Regions from separate parts of the Pseudomonas sp. Leaf127 genome, predicted to be linked through region 2. Evidence: predicted binding sites of a transcription regulator. Region 2 holds the regulator's gene; the other holds the start of a gene.
The links. Region 2 encodes FliA, which starts transcription of late flagellar genes. Its sites were predicted from a motif close to CTAAAGTTTNNNNNNNNNNNGCCGNTAA; they were not measured.
Positions count from the first base shown of each region.

Region 1 (5,204 bases), on a different contig from region 2:
GCAGGCGTTCAGGGTCGATGGGGTGGCCGCGCTGGCGGCGGCATCGGCCATTACACCGGGCTGGGATCCGGCCCTGCAAAGAACGCCCGGCCCGGCCTCGGTCATGATTCTGGTCTCGGTCCTGAGCCAGGACAAACTGGAACGCCTGAGCGAAACCTATGGTCTGCCGGAGCTGACGGTGTCGCCACGGCCGCTGCCCGGCCTGCAATCGATGAGGTTGCTGGATTCGGACATTCATCTCAACTGGACACCGCCGACCCCCGGCATGCATTTGCTTGGCCAGACACTGCCGGTGTTCATCGCCGGCGTCCTGGCGCTGATCGGTGTACTGACCGTGCTGGTGCGCCATGCCATGGCGTCGGCGCGCCAGCTTGAGGCGCAGTTCGCCGAGATCCGGCACTTGTCGCAGCATGACTTTCTGACCGGACTGCCCAATCGGTACCAACTCGATCAGTTCCTCACTCGCCATCTGCAGCGTGATGGCCTGCAACGGCTGGCGGTACTGAGTCTGGACCTGGACGGTTTCAAGCCGATCAATGATGCGCTGGGCCACGCCGCAGGCGACCGGGTATTACAAGACGTGGCACAGCGACTGCGCGACATGACACCCGCACACGGCATGATGGCTCGCTTTGGTGGTGATGAGTTCATCATGGTCTGGCCGGACGCACCCGGCTTGCCGGACATCGAGTGCCTCTGTGCACAGATCATCGACGCCCTGCGCGCCCCTGTCGAGCTGCCCACCGGCAACGTGAGGCTGGGTACCAGCATTGGCATCGCTCTGGCGCCGCAGCACGCCGGCAGCGCCCTTGAGCTGTTACGCATGAGCGATACGGCGTTGTACCAGGCAAAATCGGCGGGGCGCTGTACCTGGCGGGTTTACCAGATGGCGATGGAAACAGGTCAGAAAGGCTAGGCGGCGTCTGTCCGGTAACCGGATATAACGCCGCCCCGGTCACGCCTACAGGCGGAACTGGCTCACCAGCCCGTTGAACGACACGGCCAGGCGTGACAGTTCCTGGCTGGAGGCGCTGGTCTGGTTGGCACCGGCGGCGGTCTGGGTCGAGAGGTCCTGGATATTGACCAGGTTGCGGTCCACTTCACGGGCGACGTGGGCCTGCTCTTCGGAAGCGGTGGCGATCAGCATGTTGCGGTCGTTGATCTGCGCGATGCTGTGCGCGATGCGTTCCAGGGACTGACCGGTGGCCTGGGCCAGGGACTGGGTGTCGCTGGCCAGGCTACGGCTGTTGCCCATGGCCCGCACGGCCTGGTCGGCACTGCTCTGCACCGAGCTGATCATGGCTTCGATCTCGCCGGTGGACGCCTGGGTACGGGCCGCCAGGGCGCGGACTTCATCGGCGACCACGGCAAAACCACGGCCTTGCTCGCCGGCACGGGCCGCTTCGATGGCGGCGTTGAGGGCCAGCAGGTTGGTCTGCTCGGCAATGCCGCGAATCACGTCCAGCACCTTGCCGATCTCACGTACCTGACCGGCCAGTTCTTCGACCTGAACGGTGGAGCTGGAAATCTCGTTGCTGACCGTATCGATGGCCTTGACCGCCTCGCGGGCCTGATCACGACCACTGGCCGCTTCGGCGCTGGTGACCTTGGAGGCGTCAGAGGTGGAGATGGCATTGCGGGCCACTTCTTCGACGGCCGCCGTCATCTCGTTCACGGCAGTGGCCGCCAGCTGGATTTCGTCGTTCTGGCGGGTCAGGCCACGGCTGCTTTCTTCGGTGACGGCATTGAGCTCTTCGGCGGCAGAGGCCAGTTGGTCAGCGGCACTGGCGATCTGCTGGATGGTGCCTTTCAGGCCGCTCTGCATGCTGCCCAGCGCCGTCAGCAACTGACCGGCTTCGTCGAGACGGGTGCTGGTGATCGGCTGGGTCAGGTCACCGCTGGCCACGCGCTGGGCGCTGGCCACCGCGGTGGCGATCGGCGTGCTGATCAGGCGGCTGATGAACATGCCAAGGCCAAAGGCGGCCAGGAAGGCCACGGCGATGCCGATGTACAGGTTGCGCTTGGCCGCCGTTTCCTGCGCCTCGGCGTCTGCGGCACCTTCACTGGCCTGGCGGTTGTTGGAGTCGACCATGATGGTCAGCTCATCGCTGATGCGCGTGAACGCCTGGAGCACTTCGCCGTCGATCAGTGCCCGTGCAGCATTAAGGTCACCACTGGACACCAGGTTCAGCGCCCGGTCGATCATGGCCTGATACACCGGCCAGTCGATTTCCATCTTGTTTCCGGCGGCACGCTCGTCGTCGGCCAGCGGTGTAATGCGGTACTGGGCAAACGCTTTTTCGGCCGAGGCGCGGTTATCACGCAGACGCGTGATGATGCGCTCGCGATCGGCCGGCGGGGCATTGACGGCCACGGCCGACAGCAGGCGATACAGGTCGCGGTTCTGCGCCACGGTGCTGGTCTTGGTCTCGTTGGTCTTGCTGACCGACACCAGGTTATTGGCGAACACCTGCTTGAGGCTTGAGGAAAGCTCACTGATACCGCGACTGCCGATCAGCCCCACAGCCAGCGTAATAAGTGCGCACAGCGCAAAGGAGGTGAGGAGCTTGGTCGAGAGTTTGGCGTTGTAAAACCAGTTCATGCTTGAATCCTTCAAAGACCGGCGCAGGCAAGAGCGCATAGGGTTAAAAGCTACAACAGGCCTTATCGGCCGCAATCAAGCGGAATACAGACCGTTCGGAAATTTTTATAGATTTTTCACGTAATCGGATCGTTGCGCCCACAATCGCCTAGGAAATTTTCACACCACTCGGGTTAAGATCGCGGGCCTTGAACACCCGAGACCACAACCGGATGTCCGCCACGCCCAGTCCTTCAAGCCCTGCCCTGCCAACCGTCCTGGCCGGCCCTATCCTGCGTCGTCAGGAAAGCGGACGCCTGGTGTTCTGGCTGACGGGCTCACGCAGCATCGACCTGACCTTGCGCCTGGCCTACACCGATGCCCAGGGCCAGGTGCAGCAGCTTGACCATGCGCTGGACGGCGACCGCTGCAAGGTCATTGCCGTCGGCCAGCATGCATTCGTGCACCTGATCGACCTGACGCTGGACACGCCGTTGCCCTGCGACACGCAGATCGACTACGACCTGCTGACCGACGATGCTCGGCCATCGATCGCCGACTGGGCGCCGCACCTGTTGTATGCCGGCGCGAAACTGCCCAACTTCGTGATTCGCAGCCGCATCGACCATATGTTGCATGGCTCTTGCCGCAAGCCGCACCATCCTTCTCTGGATGGTCTGCTGTGCGCTGACCGGCTGCTGGCCGAGACGCCCATCCCCTCGCAGCGCCCGGCCCTGTTGATGATGAGCGGCGATCAGGTGTATGCCGATGACGTCGCAGGCCCTACGCTGAGGGCCATCCATGCGCTGATCGAACGCCTGGGGCTGTTCGATGAAAAGCTTGATGGCGCGATCGTCGAAGACAGCGTCGCGCTCTACGCCCATGAGGCCAGTTATTATGAACGCGCCGAGCTGCTGCCGGCGCTCAAGAGCAACGAGACCCTGCGCGACCGGTTCTTTGGCGGCGTCAGCAAACCGGTGTTCACCAGCAGCAATGCCGGCAATCACCTCGTGACCCTGGGCGAGATCATGGCCATGTACCTGCTGGTCTGGTCGCCGGTGCCCTGGACGCTGATCGACCCGGACCTGCCTGAGCTGACGCCTGACGAACACACGTGCTACATCCAGGAGCAGGAAGTCATCGATGCCTTTCGCGACAACCTGGGCGATGTGGCACGGGTCATGGCGCACCTGCAATGCCTGATGATCTTCGACGACCATGATGTGACCGACGACTGGAACCTGTCGGCCAGCTGGGAAGAAACCGCCTACGGGCATCCGTTCTCGCGGCGCATCATCGGCAATGCGCTGGTGGCCTACCTGTTGTGCCAGGGCTGGGGCAACAACCCCGACGCCTTCGACGAGCCGCTGCAACAGTTGCAGGCCTTGAGCCGTGGCGCTGTCGACAACGGTGGCCTGCTCGACAGCGCGGCGCTGGATGCCTTGATCAATGATCTGCTGCGTTTCGAGCGCTGGCACTATGTGATGCCGACCGAGCCTGCGCTGGTGGTGCTCGACACCCGTACCCGGCGCTGGCGCAGCGAGTTCAATCTGAGCCAGCCGTCGGGGCTGATGGACTGGGAAGCCTTGTGCGAGCTGCAACAGGAACTGCTCGACCACAAGAGCGCCATTATCGTGTCGCCGGCACCGGTGTTCGGCGTCAAGCTGATCGAGGCCATCCAGCGGGTGTTCAGTTGGTGCGGCTATCCCTTGCTGGTGGACGCCGAGAACTGGATGGCGCATCGCGGGGCGGCACCGGCGATCCTGAATATCTTTCGCCATTCGCGCACGCCGGGCAATTACGTGATCCTGTCGGGGGACGTGCATTATTCGTTCGTCTACGAAGTGCTGATCCGCGAACGCAAGGGCACGCCGCACATCTGGCAAATCACCAGCAGCGGCATCAAGAACGAATTTCCAAGGCGCCTGCTCGATACCTTTGACCGCCTCAACCGCTGGCTATACTCTCCGCGTTCACCGCTGAACTGGTTCACCAAGCGCCGCCTGATGAAGGTGATCCCGCGGGTGCCCGAGCACAGCAAGGCCGGTGAGCGGTTGTGGAACTCGGCCGGGCTCGGCCAGGTGTTCTTCGACACCACGGGGCAGCCGACCAGAATCTACCAGCTCAATGCCAATGGCATGCCACCGACCCGTTTCGTGGAGCTGGAGCAAGACCGGGAAAGCCCGGATGGCCAATGGTCAAACGCATCCGGGCAACCCCATCGCTGAACCTTATGGCCCCTTGCCCGGTCGATAACTGCTGACTGGCCAGGATTTCTGGCACCGTTTCTGGAGACCACCCCCGTGCTATCGCATCCACGTATCGCCAGGCTCAATGCCTGGGGCGCCCACGGTTTTACTGCTACTGGCGTGGTCCTGGCCTTTCTGGCCACCATCGCCCTGTTCGAAAACCAACCCAAGGCCTGCCTGCTCTGGCTGGGCATCGCCCTGATCGTCGACGGCGTGGACGGCTCGCTGGCGCGCAAGGTCAACACCCATTCGGTGCTGCCGCATTTCGACGGTTCGACGCTGGATCTGGTCATCGATTACCTGACCTATGTGTTCATTCCGGCGCTGTTCATCTATCGCTACATTCCCTTACCGGACTACACGCTGCTGCTGAG
Region 1 is NZ_LMOA01000024.1:281,115-286,318, forward strand. It holds gene ASF84_RS26020 (diguanylate cyclase domain-containing protein) at 1-916, shown strand, start outside; gene ASF84_RS26025 (methyl-accepting chemotaxis protein) at 962-2,602, opposite strand; gene ASF84_RS26030 (hypothetical protein) at 2,815-4,809, shown strand; gene pcsA (phosphatidylcholine synthase) at 4,885-5,204, shown strand, end outside.
Region 1: a site for FliA is predicted at 2,665-2,692, ahead of ASF84_RS26025 (methyl-accepting chemotaxis protein). Genes of this name have one in related genera too.

Region 2 (5,204 bases):
GGTTCGGCGGTGATTCTGCTGGTAGCAGGACCGATCCGGGCCATGCTGTCACGGTTTGGACGATTGGCTGTACCGAACATGCATGTGCTGGCGTACCAGGAAATTCCGGACAACAAGCAAGTCACCATCGTAGCGACTGTCGGGCCCAACGGCTGAGGTAGTGAGTCATGCAAGTTAAGCGATTTTTCGCCGCCGATATGCGTCAGGCCATGAAGCTGGTTCGCGATGAGCTGGGCGCCGAGGCGGCCATCATTGGTAACCGGCGCATTGCCGGTGGCGTCGAGCTGACCGCTGCCCTGGATTACAAGTTGTCTGCCCTGGCGCCACGGGTACCGAACATGGAGCTCGAGGATGAACTGCGCAAGACCCAGTCGCGCATCGTCTCCGCCCAGGCCGAGCTTGAGAACCCTACAGACAGCGATGCCAGCAATAACCTCCAGCTGTTTTCCGGGCTGCCGCTCAGCGCGGCCGATACGCATATCGAGCCGACGTTCGAAGAGCCGCCACGTGCCACTGCGCCCTCGTCGGCCTCGCCGGTCACTGACGCCGCCGTAGGGCAGCGTGTGTTCGAATCGATGTGCTCGGAACTCAATGGCCTGCGCGAGCTGCTCGAAGTGCAGCTTGGCTCCCTGGCCTGGAACCAGTTGCAGGGCGCGCGCCCGCAACAGGCCAACCTGTGGCGCCGCCTGCAGCGCATCGGCCTGTCCGGCCCGTTGTCACGTGACCTGCTGGGCATGATCCCGGATATCGAAGACCCCAAGCAGGCCTGGCGCATGCTGCTGGCGTACCTGGCGCGGATGATCAGCGTGCCGGAAATCGAACCGCTCGAAGAGGGCGGCGTCATTGCCATGGTCGGTCCGGCCGGCATGGGCAAGACCACGACACTGGCCAAGCTGGCCGCGCGTTACGTGCTCAAGTACGGCGCGCAGAACATCGCCCTGGTGAGCATGGACAGTTTTCGCATTGGCGCCCAGGAGCAGCTCAAGACCCTGGGACGGATTCTCAATGTGCCGGTGACCCATGTCGATCCTGGCCAGTCGCTGGCCCAGGCGCTGGAGCCGTTGATTCGCAAGCGCGTGGTGTTGATCGACACCGCCGGCCTGCAAGCCAGCGACCCGGCCTTGCGCCTGCAACTGGAAAGCCTGGCCGGGCGCGGCATCCGTGCCCGCAACTATCTGGTGCTGGGCACCACCAGCCAGAAACAGGTACTGACGGCGGCCTATCACAGCTACAAGCGCTGCGGCCTGGCCGGCTGCATCCTGACCAAACTGGACGAAACCGCCAGCCTCGGCGAAGTCCTGAGCCTGGCGATCAGTCACGAATTGCCTGTGGCCTATCTGACCGATGGGCCGCGTATTCCTGATGATCTGCACCTGCCGCGTCGTCACCAGCTGGTGAGCCGCGCGGTCAGTGTGCAGATGCAGGATGAGCCGAGTGAGGAGGCCATGGCGGACATGTTCGCCGACCTCTATCACAAACCCGGCAAGCAAGTGGGGTAATTGATGGAAACGATTGGAAGGTCCCTGCATATCTGGTCTGCCAGGCATTGTTCGCAAGCGAACGTGCAGCCCGTAATGTGGTTTCGGTCTACGCATGACAAGGTAATGAAATAACATGGGCAGCATGCATCCCGTACAGGTTATCGCCGTGACCGGCGGCAAAGGTGGCGTCGGCAAGACCAACGTGTCAGTGAACCTTTCACTGGCGCTGGCCGAGCTTGGGCGACGTGTCATGTTGCTCGATGCCGACCTTGGCCTGGCCAATGTCGATGTCTTGCTGGGCCTGACCCCCAAGCACACCCTGGCCGACGTCATCGAAGGCCGCTGCGAACTGCGCGACGTGCTGTTGCAGGGCCCTGGCGGCGTACGCATCGTGCCGGCGGCTTCCGGCACCCAGAGCATGGTGCACCTGGCGCCCGCCCAGCATGCCGGCCTGATCCAGGCCTTCAGCGAGATTGGCGACAATCTTGACGTGTTGGTCATCGACACCGCTGCCGGTATCGGCGAGTCAGTGGTCAGCTTTGTGCGCGCCGCCCAGGAAGTGATGCTGGTGGTGTGCGACGAGCCGACCTCGATCACCGATGCCTACGCCCTGATCAAGCTGCTCAACCGTGACTACGGCATGAACCGTTTCCGGGTCCTGGCCAACATGGCCCAGAGCCCCCAGGAAGGGCGCAACCTGTTTGCCAAGCTGACCAAGGTCACCGACCGTTTCCTTGACGTGGCGCTGCAGTATGTCGGTGCCGTTCCCTATGATGAGTGTGTACGCAAGGCCGTGCAGAAACAGCGCGCCGTCTACGAAGCGTTTCCACGTTCCAAGTGCGCCCTGGCGTTCAAGGCCATTGCCCAGAAGGTCGACACCTGGCCTCTGCCGGCCAATCCGCGCGGGCACCTTGAGTTCTTCGTCGAGCGGCTTGTTCACCAGACCAGCGCAGCGGGACCCGTTCAATGACAGCCAGCGGTTACCAGATGTACAGCAAGGCTTCCAGGAATTCGCAGTACGAACTGATCGAGCGTTATGCGCCGTTGGTCAAGCGCATTGCCTATCACCTGCTGGCGCGCCTGCCGGCCAGTGTGCAGGTGGAAGACCTGATCCAGGCCGGCATGATCGGCCTGCTGGAAGTGTCGACCAAATACGATTCGAGCAAGGGCGCCAGTTTCGAGACCTACGCCGGCATCCGCATTCGTGGCGCGATGCTCGATGAGGTGCGCAAGGGCGACTGGGCACCGCGTTCGGTGCACCGTAATACCCGCATGGTCAGCGATGCGATTCGTGGCATTGAAGCAAAAACCGGCCGCGACGCTAAAGATCATGAGATTGCGGCCGAACTCCAGTTAAGTCTGGATGATTATTACGCTATCTTGAACGACACCTTGGGCAGCCGCCTGTTCAGCTTTGACGACCTCTTGCAGGACGGCGATCATGACGGGCTGCACGAGGATGGCGCCAGCGCTTCGCTGGAGCCGTCGCGGGACCTGGAAGACGAGCGCTTCCAGGCCGCGTTGGCCGATGCCATCGCCAATCTGCCGGAGCGTGAGCGTCTGGTATTGGCGCTGTACTATGACGAAGAGCTGAACCTCAAGGAAATCGGTGAGGTCCTGGGGGTCAGCGAATCACGGGTCAGCCAGTTACACAGCCAGTGCGCCGCACGTTTGCGGGGGCGTTTGGGGGAGTGGCGCGCACGCTGACAGCGTCCGGAGTGTCCGGGCGGCTGCAGACCGGCTGTGCAAGGCGTCACGTGTCGAGTACCCGGACAAGGCAGGAGCCTGTCAGCATCCCTGGGGATGACTGGTTCAGGCGTTTGCCCGTGTCCATGTGCCAGGCCTGTGAAAGCGGCAAGCGGTCGAAAATGTGCTGTGCCGGTATTGAGTGAACAGCGGGTCCGGGAGCCGGGCTCGTTCAGGACTGTTTGGAGGTCGAATTGGACAAGAACATGAAAATCCTCATCGTTGACGATTTTTCAACGATGCGGCGGATCATAAAAAACCTGTTGCGTGACCTGGGGTTCACCAACACGTCGGAAGCCGATGACGGCCTGACCGCATTGCCGATGCTGCAAAGCGGTGGTTTCGATTTTCTGGTCACTGACTGGAACATGCCCGGCATGTCGGGTATCGACCTGTTGCGTCAAGTGCGCCTGGACGAACGTCTCAAGCACATTCCGGTGCTGATGGTGACTGCCGAAGCCAAGCGTGAGCAGATCATCGAAGCGGCCCAGGCTGGCGTGAACGGCTATGTGGTCAAGCCTTTTACCGCCCAGGTACTGCAAGAAAAGATCGAGAAGATCTTCGAGCGCGTCAATAGCTGATGCATGCCGCGAGGGCGCTATGGACAACAACGATTCATTGGGCGACTTCGAGTCGACCCTGAAAAAACATGCGCACGAGCTTGTCGCCAGCCTTGAAAGAGGCAAGTTCGGCGATGCCGTGCAATTGATCCATGAGCTCAACCAGACTCGGGACCGCGGCCTTTATCAGGAAGTGGGCAAGCTGACACGTGAATTGCACAGTGCGATCGTCAACTTCCAGATAGACCCGCAGATGCCACAGGCCGAAGAGGTGTCGCAGATCACGGACGCCACCGAACGCCTGTCGTATGTTGTGCGCCTGACCGAGGGCGCGGCCAACCGCACCATGGACCTGGTGGAGCAGAGCACGCCGCTGATGAACAGCCTGAGCGACGACGCCAAGGCGTTGAGCGCCGACTGGGGGCGCCTGATGCGCCGCGAAATCGGTGCCGAAGAGTTTCGTGGGCTGGCAAAGCGCGTCGAAGGCTTTCTTTCTCGTACCGAAAAGGAAAGTCACAGCGTGGCGACCAACCTCAACGACATTCTGCTTGCTCAGGACTATCAGGACCTGACCGGCCAGGTGATCAAGCGCGTGACGCAATTGGTCACCGAAGTTGAAAGCAATCTGCTCAAGCTGGTGCTGATGGCCAGCCATGTCGATCGCTTTGCCGGCATTGAACATGATCGTGAAGCACTGTTGGCGGAAAATAATCCGAAAAAAAATCTCGCCCAAGGTGAAGGTCCGCAAATTCATGCCGATAAACGGGAAGATGTCGTTTCCGGTCAGGATGATGTGGACGACTTGTTATCGAGCCTCGGCTTCTAGGTCTTGACGGTTAATTTTAGGGAGCACCCCCATGAGCTTCGGCGCCGATGAAGAGATCCTTCAGGATTTTCTGGTAGAGGCCGGCGAGATTCTCGAGCAATTGTCCGAACAGCTGGTCGAGCTTGAAAGCCGACCGGATGACGCAGACTTGCTCAACGCAATTTTTCGCGGTTTTCACACTGTTAAAGGGGGCGCCGGCTTCCTCCAGCTGCATGAGCTGGTGGAGTGCTGCCACATTGCCGAGAACGTGTTCGACATCCTGCGCAAGGGTGAACGACGCGTAGATTCAGAATTGATGGACGTGGTTCTCGAAGCCCTGGACACCGTCAACAGCATGTTCGGCCAGGTGCGCGAGCGCAGTGACGTCACGCCTGCCACCCCTGAACTGCTGGCGGCGCTGGCGCGTCTGGCCGATCCGCAGGCCGCTGATGAAGCACCTGCGGCCGCGGAGCCTGTGGCACAACAGGCTGCAGAACCTGAAGCCCCGGCCCCTGGCGATGAAATCACCGATGACGAATTCGAGCGTCTGCTCGATTCGCTGCAAGGTGCCAAGTCCGATGCCCTGGCACCTGCTGCACCTGCACCTGTACC
Region 2 is NZ_LMOA01000020.1:412,058-417,261, forward strand. It holds gene flhA (flagellar biosynthesis protein FlhA) at 1-156, shown strand, start outside; gene flhF (flagellar biosynthesis protein FlhF) at 168-1,499, shown strand; gene fleN (flagellar synthesis regulator FleN) at 1,615-2,451, shown strand; gene fliA (RNA polymerase sigma factor FliA) at 2,448-3,188, shown strand; gene ASF84_RS12540 (chemotaxis response regulator CheY) at 3,434-3,808, shown strand; gene ASF84_RS12545 (protein phosphatase CheZ) at 3,828-4,613, shown strand; gene ASF84_RS12550 (chemotaxis protein CheA) at 4,645-5,204, shown strand, end outside.